Regions from separate parts of the Lysinibacillus sp. G1-3 genome, predicted to be linked through region 1. Evidence: riboswitches for the same ligand, from Rfam matches in the RefSeq annotation. Region 1 holds a riboswitch; each other region holds the start of a gene.
What was found. A riboswitch is a leader RNA that binds a small molecule or an ion and turns the genes downstream of it on or off. The one in region 1 is predicted to bind thiamine pyrophosphate.

Region 1 (5,498 bases):
AAATCAACCTATATACATGCACCCCTCTTGATGATGAACCAAAATAAGGCTCGTGCCTATGAAAGACACGAGCCCAGTCTAATAATTATTGATAAATTTGACTGCCCGCCTTTTTAAATTCCTTCGCCTTCTCCTGCATACCTTTATGGATAGCTTCAGTCGTATTTAAGTCTTTTTCTTTTGCATAAGTACGAATATCCTGTGAGATTTTCATACTACAAAACTTAGGTCCGCACATTGAACAGAAGTGCGCAGTTTTTGCTCCTTCTGCTGGCAATGTTTCATCATGATATTCGACTGCACGCTCTGGATCTAACGAAAGGTTGAATTGATCGCGCCAGCGGAATTCAAAGCGTGCCTTAGATAGTGCATCATCACGTTGCTGTGCCCCCGGATGCCCTTTCGCTAAATCAGCAGCGTGTGCAGCAATTTTGTACGTAATAACCCCTACACGAACATCATCACGATTTGGTAAGCCAAGATGCTCTTTAGGCGTTACATAACATAGCATTGCCGTACCATACCAACCAATCATTGCAGCTCCAATGGCTGATGTAATATGGTCATAGCCCGGAGCAATATCTGTCGTTAGTGGTCCTAACGTATAGAAAGGAGCTTCCTTACATACCTCTAACTGCTTGTCCATATTTTCTTTAATAAGATGCATCGGCACATGCCCTGGTCCTTCTACCATCACCTGTACATCATGCTCCCAGGCAATTTGCGTTAATTCCCCTAGCGTTTCCAGCTCCGCAAACTGAGCCTCATCATTTGCATCTGCAATAGAACCAGGACGTAAACCATCACCTAAAGAGAAGGCAACATCATAGGTTTTCATAATTTCGCAGATTTCTTCAAAATGAGTATATAAGAAGCTCTCTTGATGGTGATATAAACACCATTGCGCCATAATCGAGCCTCCTCGAGACACTATGCCAGTTACACGATTAGCCGTTAATGGCACATAGCGTAGCAATACCCCTGCATGAATCGTGAAGTAATCTACACCTTGCTCTGCTTGTTCGATTAACGTATCACGATACACCTCCCACGTTAAATCCTCTGCCACACCATTTACTTTTTCTAGCGCTTGATAAATCGGCACCGTTCCTACTGGCACCGCAGCATTACGGATAATCCATTCACGCGTCGTATGAATATGCTTACCCGTCGATAAATCCATAATGTTATCAGCACCCCAGCGTGTAGCCCACGTCATTTTTTCTACCTCTTCTGCAATAGAGGATGACACCGCTGAATTTCCAATATTGGCGTTAATTTTCACGTGGAAGTTGCGTCCAATAATCATTGGCTCTGCCTCAGGGTGATTAATATTAGATGGCAAAATTGCACGCCCCGCCGCTATCTCTGAGCGCACGAACTCGGGATCCATATTTTCACGAATCGCTACAAACTCCATTTCTGGAGTAATAATTCCCTTTCGTGCATAGTGAAGCTGCGTTACATTTTTGCCTTTTTTCGCACGTAAAGGCCTTCTAGATAAATCCGGAAACACATTTTCATTCATTCGTGGATCATTAGCTTTGCGGAATCCGTTATCTTCTGGCTTGATCGTACGACCTTCGTATTCCTCAACGTCACCTCGTTCTTTGATCCATGCACTACGTAAAGCTGGCAATCCTTTCGTAATATCCACCTTATGTGCAGGTTCAGTGTACGGGCCACTCGTATCATAAACACGCACTGGTGCATTTTCCTCTTCACCAAAGCTTCCTGTCGTCGGACTCAAAGCAATCTCACGCATTGGCACTAAAATATCTGGTCGAGAACCTTCTACGTAAACTTTTTTACTTCCTTCAAAACTTGACATAATCGTAATATTCTTTTCGCTAATTGTTGTCATAAACTACTTCGCTCCCTTTTATATTAATATAAGGACCGAATCTAGCTCACCCAACAAAAATCAATTTCGCCTTGGCGTAATTGCGTCCGGATTTTGAATTGTGCCCGCACAATTCATTCCTTTTAAAATCCGTGACATCCGCCGGAGGCTTGTCTTCATTCAGCAGGCGTTTGGGCACCTACTAGTTAGGAAGCTTCACCGCATACATTTCATCACCTGGAAAGATAGGAGTCTTCTGCTGAATGAAGACAAAAAGCCGAATCCAAAAAAATTTTGGATCCGGCTAAGAATGTAAAGGTATAGTTATTGCAAATAACGTAGTGTGCAATAATGGTTAACTTTCCCACGCTGGTATGAGCCAGATCAGGTCCAAAGGGTCAAGAAACCTCTATGCGTTTCCCTCTCAGCCTGACTCATCAGACTCCCCTAGTTAATACTATTAAGTTTGATGCTAGTGTAGCAGATATTGCTAATAGATGGAAGCTTCATTTGATTATTTTTGGCACATTCATCAAGAATCAACGTCAGATTAGACTTTGGCGCACAACTTCACGTTATCTGATGAGTTCATATACTTTGAAGATTTATCGGAACAAAATCTCATTTTATCGGAACAATTTTAGTTTTTATCAACAATGGACAATCAAATGAGCACCTAGCCATTAGGTAAACAACAACTCCGCTACATAAATCACAATTGTCACTGTAATACAGCTCACAATCGTTGAAAATAAAACTGTTTGTGCAGCAGTTGCCGATTCTACGTCATATTCTAATGCCAGACTGGAACTATTTCGCGATGTCGGGAACGAACTAGCTATAAAAAGTGATTGTGCCACGACACCGTCAAGATCAAGAGCAAAAATGATAAGCAATGCTACGGCAGGCCCTATGATTAATCGTGTAAAACAACTAATGTATACCATCTTATTAAACATAGATTTTATTTCAAGTTGGGATAGCTGTGCCCCTAAAGTTATTAATGCTACAGCGATAAAGCCATCTGCCACATGGTCTATCGGAATTTTTACGAACTGCGGTATAGGGATATTAAAATAGTTCATAGTAACGCCAATAATAAGTGCATGAATAATAGGCATTTTGAGGAAATCCTTCAAAATTGACATACCTGATTTTGTTGAAGAAATTAAATTGTACAAGCCGTAAGTATACGTCGTCATATTTTGAAATATAACGAGAATAACTTGAATCGCTACCCCAATCGGCTGAGTCACGAAAATCATTTGGGCAACTGGAATACCATAGTTGCCTGAATTAATGAGGACAACGCTATTTTTAAACACCGCAGCCTCTGTTTTTACTAAACCGAGCCCCTTTGCTAGAAAGTGACTAAGGACCATTTGGCTTCCGATAAAGAGTAGAATAAAAAACGCAACTTCCCCAAGTACAGACAATTCTATACTCGTTTCATATAAATTCACAAAAACAGCTGCTGGCATAAAGCAGTATGTAATAAGTTGAGATAGCGCCTTTAAATTAAAACGAAATTTCCTTTGTAAAACTGCGCCAAGTACTAGAAGCACTAAAATCGGAGCTACAATTTGAAAGAAAATCATACCGAGATACACCATAGTGTTGTCCCCCTTTCCTCTCCTATAGTAGTGCTGTTTGTAAACTCGGTCAATGTACTTCAGCGTTCACTCATCCTGTCTTTTTCATCATGTTCAAACAATAGAAAAGGCTCTTGGAAGGATGATTTACCCTCTCAAACTACGAGTTATTAAAATAATTGAAGGAAAAAGGCCTATTGTTTCATTAAATTAATATAGTAAAATACCCCATTTGCGCACTAAACCGAAGAAATATATGATATATTATCCATTAAATACAATGATTGGAGCGACAAGAAATGAAGAATAAAGTATTTTCTACTTTTATGGCTACCGCTATTACAGCAACCTTAATTGTGCCTGTATCAACTGCGAATGCCACTTCTAATGATGTATCTTTAAACAACTCAGTTCAAATCGACGGACAAGTAGCTGCAGCCAAAACAAAGGGACAAAATGTTACTATTACCAGCATCGCTAATGATAAAGTACGCACATCCAATGGCCAATTTAAAATTAGTAAGTCATTGAAGCCCCTCTTAAACACATCCAATAATGCTGCATTGGCGAATGCTGCAGCTACTATTGTCGTAAAGAACGGTGAAATTACAAGTATTACATCACTAACACTAACTAAAGGTGGAACAAAAAATAAAGCGTTAAATTTTGATGGTGGCGATGCGCAAATTGATGGAAGCCTAACTGTAAATGCGGATTATGTAAAAGTTCAAAATGTCACTATTGAAGAGGAGCTTATCGTAACTAATCGTGTGAAGAAGGCCATTACAATTGATGACGTTGCTATTGGGGATACAATTACTTTTAGACCTTTATTGATTAAAAATAGTAATTGGTTAAATGTTTCTCTAAAAGATATTAAATCTCCAAACATTAACTTAAAACGTACTAAAGTGAGTGTGACTTCTGACAAATCTATTTCGAAAGTCGACGTAGTTGGTAAAGTTACTGCATTTGAAGTAACGGCCAATGTTGATAAACTAACTATCGATGTTGAGAAAGATTTCACCCTTTACGGAAAAGGCACAATTGAGCAAGTGGTTGTCAAACATGGGGCAAAGGTGGCATTAAATTCGGGGCATCTAATTAACAAAGTGCAGGTGGATGATAAAAAAGCCTCTGTGACATTACCTGTTTTAAATAAAACGGAGCTTAGTAATTTAGTAGCTTCACCTCCATACGTTGCAGTATCTGTTAATGGATATGACATTTCAGTAACTGAGAAATGGACAACACAGGCTGAACGTACAACATTCGAATCAGCCGTAAGCAGCGCAAGAACAGTAGTTAATAATTCTTACGCTTCTCAGGAACAAGTAAACAATGCGATTACACAGTACAAAAATGCATTAAACGTTTATCGTGCTGTGCAAAAAAGCGGAACAAAATATGTTTATGGTGATAAGTCTTCACTACAATCGATGATCAATTCTGTTCAGTATGTAAAGGTTTCTTGGAACAATGGTAATGATGTAGCTTCTTATGAACCTTGGACAACTCAAAGTGAGAAGGATGCTCTAACCTCTGCCGTTTCATCTGCTCAATATGTTGTAAATAATTACTATGCAACACAGTCTGATATTACAAATGCAATTAGCAATTTGAACTACGCCATCACAATTTATAAGAATGCACAAAAATATGGCACTTATCAATATAATGCCGATCGATCTTCCCTTTTTTCACTTATTAACTCTGTTCAGTATGTAACCGTTTCTGTAAATGGATCTGAATTATCCTACAATGTAGTTTGGACGACGCAAAGTGAAAAAGACGCTCTAGTTTCTGCTGTTTCATACGCACAAGGTATTGCAAACAATAGCTCATCGTCTCAGTCGGATATTTCGTATGCCTATCAATATTTATATAATGCCATTTCAACTTATAGGAGTAATTATAAATCTGGTGTGAATCATTGGCATTACGTTGATAAATCTTGGTTAACATCACTCATTAATTCTGTTCAGTATGTAAAAGTTTCTGCGAATGGCGATGGCTCTGATATCCCTTATTATGAACTATGGACAACAGAAAGAGAAAAACGC
Region 2 (5,498 bases), on a different contig from region 1:
CAATGAGCTGTTTTTAGAATTTAAAATGAGTATTCGATAAACCTAAGCTGTTCTCACATTACGTTGAGAATAGCTTTTTTGTTTATCTGGAAGCGAATCCCAAGGAAAGACTGGTGCAGGGACTTGTTTTAATAATTAGAATCCCCATAAATAAGTCTCTTATTTCAGACTTATAGTCAATAGTAAACGTACAAGCCTTGTGGTAGACTGTAATATATTTGAATAAAGAAAGGGGTATTCGATGACCCAGCAGAAGTCTAATAAGGCGGCTTTATATATTTTAATGTTTAATATGTTTATCGCAATGGGGAGTATCGGAATTATTATTCCTGTCATGCCTGAGTATTTACAACTATTTGGTGCTGCAGGACAAGTACTTGGCATGTTGATTGCAACGTTCGCCTTAGCACAATTTGTTTTTTCTCCAATTGCTGGGAATCTTTCCGATCAATACGGTCGTAAAAATCTCATTATTTTCGGTCTTATAGTTACAGGCCTTGCACAAATTGGTTTCGGGCTATCTACAGATGTGTGGATGCTCTTCTTGGCACGCTTTTTAGGTGGCCTTGGATCTGCATTTGTCGCACCTCCTATAATGGCATTTGTGGCTGACGTCACAACGTACGAGGAACGCGGAAAAGGTATGGGGATGATAGGGGCAGCAATGTCCTTTGGTTTTATGATCGGACCAGGTATCGGTGGATTCCTCTCAAAAGTTAGTTTACACTTTCCATTTTATACTGCTGGATTTGCAGCTATCTTAGCAGCTATTTTATCGTTCTTTTTATTACCTGCTACAAAACCGAACACAGCGAAAAAGGCGCAGAAGCAGGATAATCTTGTAAAGCAGATGGCCCGTTCAGTCCAAATGCCTTATTTTGTCATGCTAATTATCATGCTTGTATTCTCTTTCGGAATTGCTAACTTCCAAACAACATTATCATTATTTGTTACAGAAAAGTTTAATTACACACCTACTGATATCGCCATTATATTAGTAATGGGCGGCGCTTTTGGTGTTGTTGTACAGATGTTTGTTATTACACCGCTGTTTAATCGCTTCGGCGAAATGAAAGTAGTGTTAGTCAATTTATTTATTGCAGCCGTTTCGATTTTCTTAATATTATTCGCATCCGGGTTTGCACTTATTTTAATTGTAGCGACAATCTTCTCTACAGCTACGACATTGATTCGCCCAGCTGTCAACACACTGATTTCAAAGCTTGCTGAAAATGAACAAGGCTATGCAGCTGGTCTGAATAATGCGTATATGAGTCTTGGTAATATGATTGGTCCAGCTTTAGCAGGTATGTTATTCGATTGGAATATGAACAGTCCTTATATTTTCGGGTCTATTATTTTAATGGCTTGCTTCTGCCTTGCCCTTATTTGGACAATGAAAAAAGCACCACACCTTATGCATCCTGATTCAAATTAGTCTGAAAAGTTATTGACTATTTTTAGTAGTGTGCTACATTATTAGGAGAAAAACTAACAATTAAATGTTTACCACTAGGGGAGTCTTTAAAAGGCTGAGACGTATATTGTCATATACGGACCCTTTGAACCTGATCTAGTTCACACTAGCGGAGGGAAGTGGCGACACTTGCTTTTTGCTATTTTAAATGCAAGGCCGCTTCCTAATGCTTTTAGGGAGCGGCTTTTTTTCTGGTTAATTAGCGATTCACAAAATACTAAATAGGAGTGGAAATTATGTCAATTCGAAAATTAACAATCATGGCCTTATTAGTAGCAATTGCCGTAGCAGGTTCTACCTTCGTTTCAATACCAACGGGCATTGCGCGTGCCTACCCTGTACAGCATGCCATTAATGTAATTGGCGCGATCATTCTTGGACCAGTGCCAACTGTTATGGTCGCTTTTATCACAGCCATTATTCGTATTTTAACAGGCACAGGCTCATTATTAGCTATACCCGGCAGTGTTATTGGTGCTTTATGTGCAGCTCTTGCCTATAAATACAGCGGCAAACAATGGCTCGCAGGTATCGGTGAAATGTTTGGAACAGGTATAATTGCCTCACTCATTGCCGTACCTTACGCACATTTATTAATGGGGACATCTGTAGCTGCTTTATTTTTTATGCCAGCCTTTTTAACTTCAAGTACTATTGGTGCTGTATTAGGCATTGTTGTTGCTAGCAATTTACGTAAAACTGTATTTGTAACTAACCTTAATACTCTTTTATAATTCATAAATCCTTTTTGAAGGGATGAGTGATTTATCGGAATGAATTTGTGTTTTATCGGAACAATTTCAGACTTTATCGGAATGTTTCATCGATTTATCCGAATATTTTAGAAAATACAGTATATCTGACCGCACTAATAGTTTGCAGGAATTCTATATTCCCTATTTTCACCACCTACTTTGTAAATGTCATCCAACAATTGATGATAGCCTTGGAATGACAAAAAACGATGGCTCATTGCTATAAAGCGTTGAACCATCGTTTTTTAATTGCTAATGTCGTTTTTTCATGCCCTTTAATAGCTGGGCAACATTTGTGTCCTCTGCCTGTATTGGTTTTTCCTCTACACGCTGATCTTTTTTCTTCGGTCTTGTTAGGAAACCCCAACCAAAGCGTCTAATGGTAATATCAATGAAGAATAGTAGCATCCCTGCTAATAAAAGCCATGTTGCGATATTTTGGCGTTCCGCTCCTTTTTTAGTAAATTCACGGAATACTTCGCTCGGTTCTTTCAAAACAGAGCCGCCTGTTTGCTTTGTTAGTTCTTTGATTAGCTTATCGTTCACTGGACGTAATTCATATTCAACACTATAAGGTACACTTAAGCCAGCCTGGTAAATAGCTTGTTCTTCATCGGTAATGCGGAAGAAGATGAGTCCTGGTTCTGCTTGCACGACTGCTCGAACTTGTGATGCTGAAATTGCCTCAAGCTGTGTTTCAAGTTCTTCACCCGCTTCATTGACAGCAACAATATCTAAGAATGCCGCTTCATTTGTTGGGTCAGTAATGACAAAGGAGCCGTCTGATTCTAGACGTACATCGTAGGCAACATCGTTATAGCTTGGTAGCATTTTTGAAATAAGCGTTTGCCAAAATGTACCCCAATTTTGCCATCTTGCCCAGTCTCCCGTCCATTTTCCTGTCGAATCAGAAGTAAAGGCATATGTTTTGCCAAGGCCATATTGCCATTCTGCAAGTACAGGATCTTCCTTCTCACTTTCTGCGATAACAGTGGCCCCCTGCTTTGCTGTCGTACCTATATAAGCATTCATTTTAGGTACCCCATTTGTAAATAGCGTATTCCAGCCAGATGTATTAAATATAGATGGGTAAAATGGGTTATCTTCAATATATGTGCGTGAAATCATAGCAGTTTCACGAGATAAAATAGAGGGAATCGTCTGTTCATCAATAACATCGTAAAAACGCCCACTCCCCATCTCACTGAGTGCTTCAAGTAAGTTAGCATCTGCATCTTGACCAATTGCAACTGTTGATAGAGTCGTGCCATTTTCTTTTCCTTGTGTAATTAAGTCTTCATAGTTACCCGACTGTGACTGTCCATCTGTTAATAAAATAATATGCTTACGCTGCAGCTTTAAATCTGCTAGATTTTCATAAGCTTTAGCAAGTGAACCATATATTTCAGTACCTCCACCTGGCGTTACAGATAAAATCGTATCTACAGCTTCTTCCTTATTGCCAAGTGGCCCTGTCTCAATAATTTCCCAAGGTCGATCATCAAAGGCAATAAACCCGAGCGTATCCTCATCTCGTAGCATTTCAATTGAACGGGCGGCAGCCTCCTTAGCAAGCTCTAACTTTGCTCCAGACATACTTCCAGAGCGGTCAAGTACGATTGCCAGCCCTAATGATGGTAATTGCTCCTTACCTTTAATCTCCATTTCAACAGGTAGTAAAGTTTCGATTGGTGTTTTAAAATAACCGCCTAAGCCAAAGCTATTTTCGCCACCAACCATTGTAAAACCGACACCAAAATTTTTCACTGCTTGCTCAATGACAGTCATTTTTGCCTCGCCTACTAAATGGCCTGGCACATTATCAAAAATGATTGCATTGTATTGTAAATAACTAGAAAGCTCATTTGGTAGACTTTTAGCATCTACCACATCATAGGAAATGGATTGATTGCCAAGTGCTGCTGCGATTGGTGATGGTGTTTCATAGCCATTAACAATTAATAAATGTGGTTCACTTTGCACCATCGTGACGCTCGTTAATTTATTATTTTCTAAAATCGCATCTTGATCGACCTGCACGAGTGCTTCATATTTTACAAGCCCTTCAGCCGTTGCTGCATGTTTATACGTAAAAATATTTGAACCTTCTGCAAGCTCCACTTTCTCACGATGGATGAGCTGATCGTTTTCATATAATAATAGCTCACCTCGTTCTGCTACAGTTGCATTTATTTCAGTGACTAGCTGCTGCTGTTCACCTGCATAAGCAACTTGTGGTGTTACAAAGCTTTTCAGAGATACATCCTTAGCTACAGGTTTGTTAAATGATACTACATCAACACTACTATTTGCCCCTTTAAACTTTGAGGCAAATTCTAAGGCATCTCCTTTTGTTTCATTGCCATCCGTTAAGAGCACAAGTCGCGTTGCTTTTTTCGGATCTACAATACCTGATGCGAGCTGTAGACTCTGTTCGATATTTGTTTGATCTGTTGCTTTTATAGTTGTAAACTTCGGTACTTCCTTTAAAGAGTTCGATAACATAGCTTCCGTTTGTAATGTCGATGAAAAAGAATAAATTCCGGCAAGTTGTTCATCTTTTTTCGACTGTAAACTTTCCGCTATAAAATTGACCATTTCATCATCTGTACCATTCATTGAAGCAGAACGGTCAACTAAGAATAATACTTGTTCTTCCTTTACGGGTAATAAAATATAGGGACCAGCTAGTGCAAAAACTAAGCAGCATATTGCTACTATTCGGATTCCTAGAACGACGATATGACTTTTTTTAAGTCGCTGTCGCTCACGCCAATAGGTCCATCCAAAATACACGAGTAATGGTAGTAAAAGCAACAATGCTAATGGTATATCAATTCGTAAATCCACGACGTCGTTGCACCTCCCACTCTACAACAAGTAATACTAAGATAATAAGAATCAACCAAGGTACGAACGAAGTTTTCGATATTTCTTTCTTCCCATTGTCCTGAAGCTCTCCAAGCGTATAGCTTGTTCCTTTTTCAATCACACGCTCCTGTGCTTGAAGCTGTACAATAAAGCGCTTTTCTTCATCATTTGAGCGTGTTGTATAAATTCCTGGCTTCATTGGAGCTGTTAATAATCCACTCGTAACGGACGATAAAAACTCATCATCTTGCGAATATACACTCCAATCACCTTGTGCTAAAGCAACTGCTCGTTGCTCATTTGGTATAAAAATACCGAGTGAACCAATGGATTCTGATAGCAGCTGTTCTGCACTCCATAAAAATAATGGGAATGAAGGATGTAGCGGCCAATCT
Region 3 (5,498 bases), on a different contig from region 1:
TGAAGAAAATGAATGTAGCCGAAGTAGAAATGACTAGTCGTGCAAAACGCGGCTTAAAAGTATTAACAGAGTTAAAAGCGAACCCACATCGAATCGTGGCTGTAGTCAAGGTCACTGATGGGGAACAGCTAATGATTGAAACGGAAAAAGGTGTGCAAGAGTCCCTTGATGTACAAGCATTAACTCGAGCAGATCGCCATTCAAATGGCTCCTTTAAAGTGGATATAGCTACAGACGGTGCCATTTCACATGTCTTCGCAGTCAAAAAAGAAGAGAAATAACATTAGTTTTCTAGCCCAGCTCCTTTGAGAGCTGGGCTTTTTTGAGTTAATTGAAACCAAAGAGCTCGGTTCTTTGTCTAACATACTGGAGGATTGTAAAGTGATGCTTTACCTAACGATAACAAGTTTGACCGAGCCGAAATAAGTGGAAAAACAACCTTTAAGAAGAAACAGGCACTTTTCTTTCATTCTTTTCACAAACATTAGCGTATAGTGTTTTTGTTACTAAATAGTACAAAAATGTACCAGTTAATCCTAGGATAAGGAGCAATCCACTCATATATATAGGGGGAATCCATTCTCCAATGATAATCAATAACGAAGCTACAATCATTGCTCCATAGGTAGTTAAGCTATTAAAAGCCATATAGGTGCTACGAGCGTTAGATGGGGCAAGTTCTCCTATCATCGCCTGTTTATTAGGAACAAACATCAGCTCACCAATTGTTCCAATAAACATGGCAATAAAAAGAATCAACACGTTATTTGAAGAAGCGAAAACACTGAAACATATAGAAAAGATTAACATTCCTATAACAAGAGTCCAGCGATCACTACATTTTTTAAATAAGAACAATACAGCACTAGATAGGATAACTACAAGAATAGTATTCTCTGTTCGAAGAAAACCAAGCATTTTTGTGCCATCTACTATGAAATCTATTCCAAATAAAGAGGCTGAATGTTGAGGTATATCTTTTTCGAGCCGAATCCCAATATAGTTTGATAAAGACTGTTCCAAAGTAAAGATCAAGATTGCTCCTAAAATATAAAACATAAATAGCTTATCTTTTAAAACACTTGAATAAGTTTGAAGCATTTCTACAGATGAAGATTTTTTCTTATGATGAGAAGACTTAGGTGAAGGTTCTGGTGAATAAGTTTCTGTGATGAAAAATATAGTCATAAAAACAGATAACAAAGAGATCAGTGAGATTCCAATAAATAACTCAAATAAGTAGTTTTTAAAAAGAAATGCTCCAATAATTCCTCCAATTGCAGTTGATAAATTCCCTAACCAGTAGCTAATTGTAAATACGAGCTTTCTCGATTCAGAATTAGTAACATCAATCATCATAGCTTGTGCGGCTGGCTGAAACATGCCTCCACAAAACATATTGATGATGAAGAATGCTGCAGAAATATAAGGAAGGTTAAACCAAGGAGAATTAAAAAGTGCTATAAACAGATACGAAAGCAATAGACCAATTTCAGAATAAATCATTATTTTTTTTCGTCCGATTTTATCAGAAACATGCCCTCCAATAAACCCTCCAATGCCCCCACTAATGACAATAATTATAAGAATAAAAGCCGTTTTAGTAGCGCCGATATTTTGAGTAAAATAAATAGCGAGAAAAGGGATAACAGCCATAGAAATAAGGCCGCCTAGAAATTGCATGGCTAGGCGAAGTTTGATGTTGGGATGGATATCTCTCAATTTCATATAATCACTCCTCGTACTTTAAGTAATAGCTTTTTCCGATAGAATTCCTAAAGGAAGTGGTGGTCTCATTGACTCTTTTATGTTTTCCAGTTTGAGGCCTGCATAGCTAGGGGAGCCAAAAAGAAAATCATCCAAACTATTTTTCATAGGGAACAAAATATGTCTATAGATTCCGCCCTGTTATGAGTTTCCTAATTTTATAGGTACGGCTGAAGGATAGAGAATGTTTATAAATTAGAAATAGGTCCAAATAATCTTAGAGCTTGTCTCGTTATATCCTTCCACACCATGTTTGTATACTCATCAATAAACGTTAAACGCATTCCGTTTAAGATGGATAAGTATGACTCAGCAATTAATGAAGGTGCTTCTTCATAAAAGTAACCAAGCCGTTGACCTGCTTCAATAACCGGATAAATACAGTCTAGAAATGATTTTACAAAATCATCTAGTTCTTTAAAAAGCTTTGGAAATCGTTCAGGTCTTGCAAGAACCTGTTGAATTAAACGTAAGTATTCACTTCTCGTTGCAAAAAGTTGCACATGACAATCTATCATTTCCTTAATTATTTCAAGAGGCTCACCTTTAAAGTGTTCTTGTATCTCAATAAAATATGGTTTGATTTTTTCCAATGGCTCTAAAATAGCTGCTTCATAAAGTACTTCTTTTGAATCAAAATACGTAAATACGGTGCCGAAACTAACTCCTGCTTCCTTAGCAATATCGGCCACTTTGGTCTCTGCAAAACCATTTTCACTATATAATTTAATAGCGGCGTCTAAAATTGTAGATCTTTTTCTTTTCTTTTTTTCATCATTAGTAAGTATCGAATTCATGTTGATACTCCTTTCATAATAAATGATTGATTAATCAATCAAATTTCATTGTAATTTGTTTCCATTGTCAATATAATGAAAGAATTTTTTGTATTTTTAGTTATAAATTACTTTAAAAGCATGATGACTCCGTTACAGTGGTGATTTTTACTTTGCTTTCTTGAAGGAACGTTTTACAAATGAGGCTGTTTAAATAATAATTCAGCGCTATCGATAAACAGACCCTTGTCATTTACGGATAGATATGGTTATAATAATCTCGAAAAGTTCATATCGAAAGAATGTAGGGGGGCTGGTAGTTGCCAGCTGAGATTGTGTCCGATAGACGCTGACCCTTTGAACCTGATTTGGCTCGTACCAGCGTAGGGAACATCTATTCAAAAAAAGAAAGTTTTTGATACTGATTGTACAACGTCTGGGAGGAATCCTAGGCGTTTTTTATGTTTTCAGACTTTTGTTGCATGCACATACCTTACGTGTAAACAGACCGTGAACGGTTTCTTCTGGTAAAGACATTCATTCATTCATGAACACTTTCACACTACTAACTTGGAGGATTCAGCATGAAAAAATGGTTATTGGTCCTAATGGTTGCACTTTTAACATTAGTGGGCTGTAGCGAAAAAGAAACTAAAAAGGATGCTAAAGGATTAACAAAAGTATCGGTAGTTCTTGATTGGACACCGAACACAAATCATACAGGTTTATATGTAGCTGAAAAACTTGGCTACTTTAAGGAACAAGGCTTAGATGTTGATATTTTATTACCTGGTGAAACGGGTGCTGATCAGCTTGTAGCATCAGGAAAGGCACAGTTTGGCGTAAGCTATCAGGAAGGAATTACACAAGCTCGTGTGCAGGATGTACCTTTAGTATCGATTGCAGCGATTATACAGCATAATACTTCTGGCTTCGCATCTACCGCATCAAAAGGCATTACGTCACCAAAAGATTTTGAAGGGAAAACATACGGTGGCTGGGGTGCACCGCTTGAAAAGGCTGTACTACAATCACTAATGCAAACAGAAGATGCAGATGTTAATAAGTTAGATATCGTCAATGCAGGTGATTTAGATTTCTTCACTATGATGAAAAAAGATATTGATTTTGCGTGGATTTATTATGCATGGACAGGTATTGAAGCAGAACTTCGTGGCGAAAAGCTGAACATGCTTTATTTAACAGATTATAGTGAGCAGTTAGATTATTACACACCTGTACTTGCTACAAATGAAAAAATGATTCAGGATAATCCTGAGACGGTAAAAGCATTTGTCGCTGCTGCAGCAAAGGGCTATGAATATGCAATAAAACACCCTAATGAGGCAGCTGATAGTTTACTAGAAGCGGTACCTGATTTAGATAAGAACCTTGTGCATAAAAGTCAGGAATGGTTAGCAGATAAGTATCAAGACGATGCTGCACAATGGGGCGAGCAAAAATTAGCTGTCTGGGAAAACTACGCGAAATGGATGGCCGACAACAAAGTTTTAGAGGGCGAATTTAACGCAAAACAAGCATTTACAAACGACTTTTTACCGAAAAAGGAGACAAAGTAATATGGCAAACTCTTTAATAAGTGTACAAATTATCCCGAAAACTGAAACATATGAAGATGTGATCCCGTTTGTCGATGCAGCAATTGCAGTTATCGATGCTTCAGGGGTGAAATATGAAGTTCATCCATTAGAAACGACAATGGAAGGCGAGCTTACGACTTTGCTGCAAATTATTGAAAAAATGAATGCCAAGATGATCGAGCTTGGCGCAATCAATGTCATTACGCAAGTGAAAATTTTATATCAGCCATCCGGTATTACAATGGATACGCTAACGGAGAAATATAAGTAATGAAGCAGGCTGTTAAACAAGGAAGGACGATAATTTTTATCGCCTTCCTCTTGTTCATATGGGAACTAATTGTCCGTTTTGCTGATATTCCACATTGGCTATTGCCTGCACCAAGTGCCATTTTGAAAGAGGGCTTTCAATCGTATGAGACGTTTGTGCCTCATGCTTTAGCTACTATACAATTAGCACTTCTTGGACTTGCTATCGGGATATTATGTGGGCTCACAGTTGCGGTGCTATTACATCGTTTTACGTTTATAAGGGAGCTATTTTACCCTATTCTCATTATGTCGCAAAATGTCCCAGTACTTGTCCTAGCACCATTATTAATCATTTGGTTTGGCTTCGGTTTATTGCCAAAGCTCATTATTATTTGTCTTGTGTGCTTTTTCCCTATTGTTATTTCGGCAATGGATGGCTTTCGTCAAACTTCGCCTGAGCTAAAGCATTATTTTGAGATGATAGGTGCTACGAAAGCCCAAACCTTTTGGAAGTTAGAATGGCCTTATGCGTATCCAGCGATTTTTTCAGGCATAAAGATTGCTGCTACCTATAGCGTCATGGGGGCTGTTATTGCGGAATGGTTAGGAGCGAAAATGGGGATTGGCGTTTATATGACATTGGCACAGTCTTCATTTCGAACGGATCGTGTATTTGTAGCGATTTTCGCTATCATATTTTTAAGTTTATTATTATTTAGTGCTATTCGATTAATAGAAAAACTTGTTGTGAAGGGGAGAGGAAACTATGCTAAGCATTCAAAACATTGATAAATCCTTTGATTCCCTTCCAGTTATCCGTAGTTTATCTTTTGAGGTGAAGGACGGGGAATTTGTGGCGATTATCGGTCCGTCAGGCAGTGGGAAAAGTACACTTTTTCAATTAATTGGTGGTGTTTCTTCTATAGATAAAGGTGCTATTTTATTAAACGGCACAGATATCCAGAAAAAAAGAGGGACGATTGGCTATATGCCTCAGCAGCCATGTTTATTACCGTGGAGGACGATCCTAGAAAATGTCACGATGGTCGAGGAGCTTCATGGAAAACCTAATGTTAACGTTGCGAAGGAATGGTTAGATAAA

Region 2: it holds a riboswitch for thiamine pyrophosphate, as region 1 does, so the genes downstream of both, thiW (energy coupling factor transporter S component ThiW) here and thiC (phosphomethylpyrimidine synthase ThiC) in region 1, are expected to answer to the same signal.
Region 3: it holds a riboswitch for thiamine pyrophosphate, as region 1 does, so the genes downstream of both, ACVYAD_RS03285 (ABC transporter substrate-binding protein) here and thiC (phosphomethylpyrimidine synthase ThiC) in region 1, are expected to answer to the same signal.

Annotation. Positions count from the first base shown of each region.
Region 1 covers NZ_JBWHYQ010000019.1:16,261-21,758, forward strand. Annotated here, with positions in the region: gene thiC (phosphomethylpyrimidine synthase ThiC) at 86-1,864, opposite strand; TPP riboswitch at 2,188-2,302, opposite strand; gene ACVYAD_RS19335 (AEC family transporter) at 2,527-3,456, opposite strand; gene ACVYAD_RS19340 (S-layer protein) at 3,735-5,498, shown strand, end outside.
Region 2 covers NZ_JBWHYQ010000001.1:9,656-15,153, reverse strand. Annotated here, with positions in the region: gene ACVYAD_RS00060 (ABC transporter substrate-binding protein) at 1-40, shown strand, start outside; gene ACVYAD_RS00055 (MFS transporter) at 242-1,438, shown strand; TPP riboswitch at 1,505-1,612, shown strand; gene thiW (energy coupling factor transporter S component ThiW) at 1,714-2,211, shown strand; gene ACVYAD_RS00045 (VWA domain-containing protein) at 2,485-5,082, opposite strand; gene ACVYAD_RS00040 (vWA domain-containing protein) at 5,066-5,498, opposite strand, start outside.
Region 3 covers NZ_JBWHYQ010000002.1:273,271-278,768, reverse strand. Annotated here, with positions in the region: gene parC (DNA topoisomerase IV subunit A) at 1-281, shown strand, start outside; gene ACVYAD_RS03295 (MFS transporter) at 442-1,728, opposite strand; gene ACVYAD_RS03290 (TetR/AcrR family transcriptional regulator) at 1,956-2,564, opposite strand; TPP riboswitch at 2,840-2,950, shown strand; gene ACVYAD_RS03285 (ABC transporter substrate-binding protein) at 3,128-4,123, shown strand; gene ACVYAD_RS03280 (thiamine-binding protein) at 4,125-4,415, shown strand; gene ACVYAD_RS03275 (ABC transporter permease) at 4,415-5,185, shown strand; gene ACVYAD_RS03270 (ABC transporter ATP-binding protein) at 5,163-5,498, shown strand, end outside.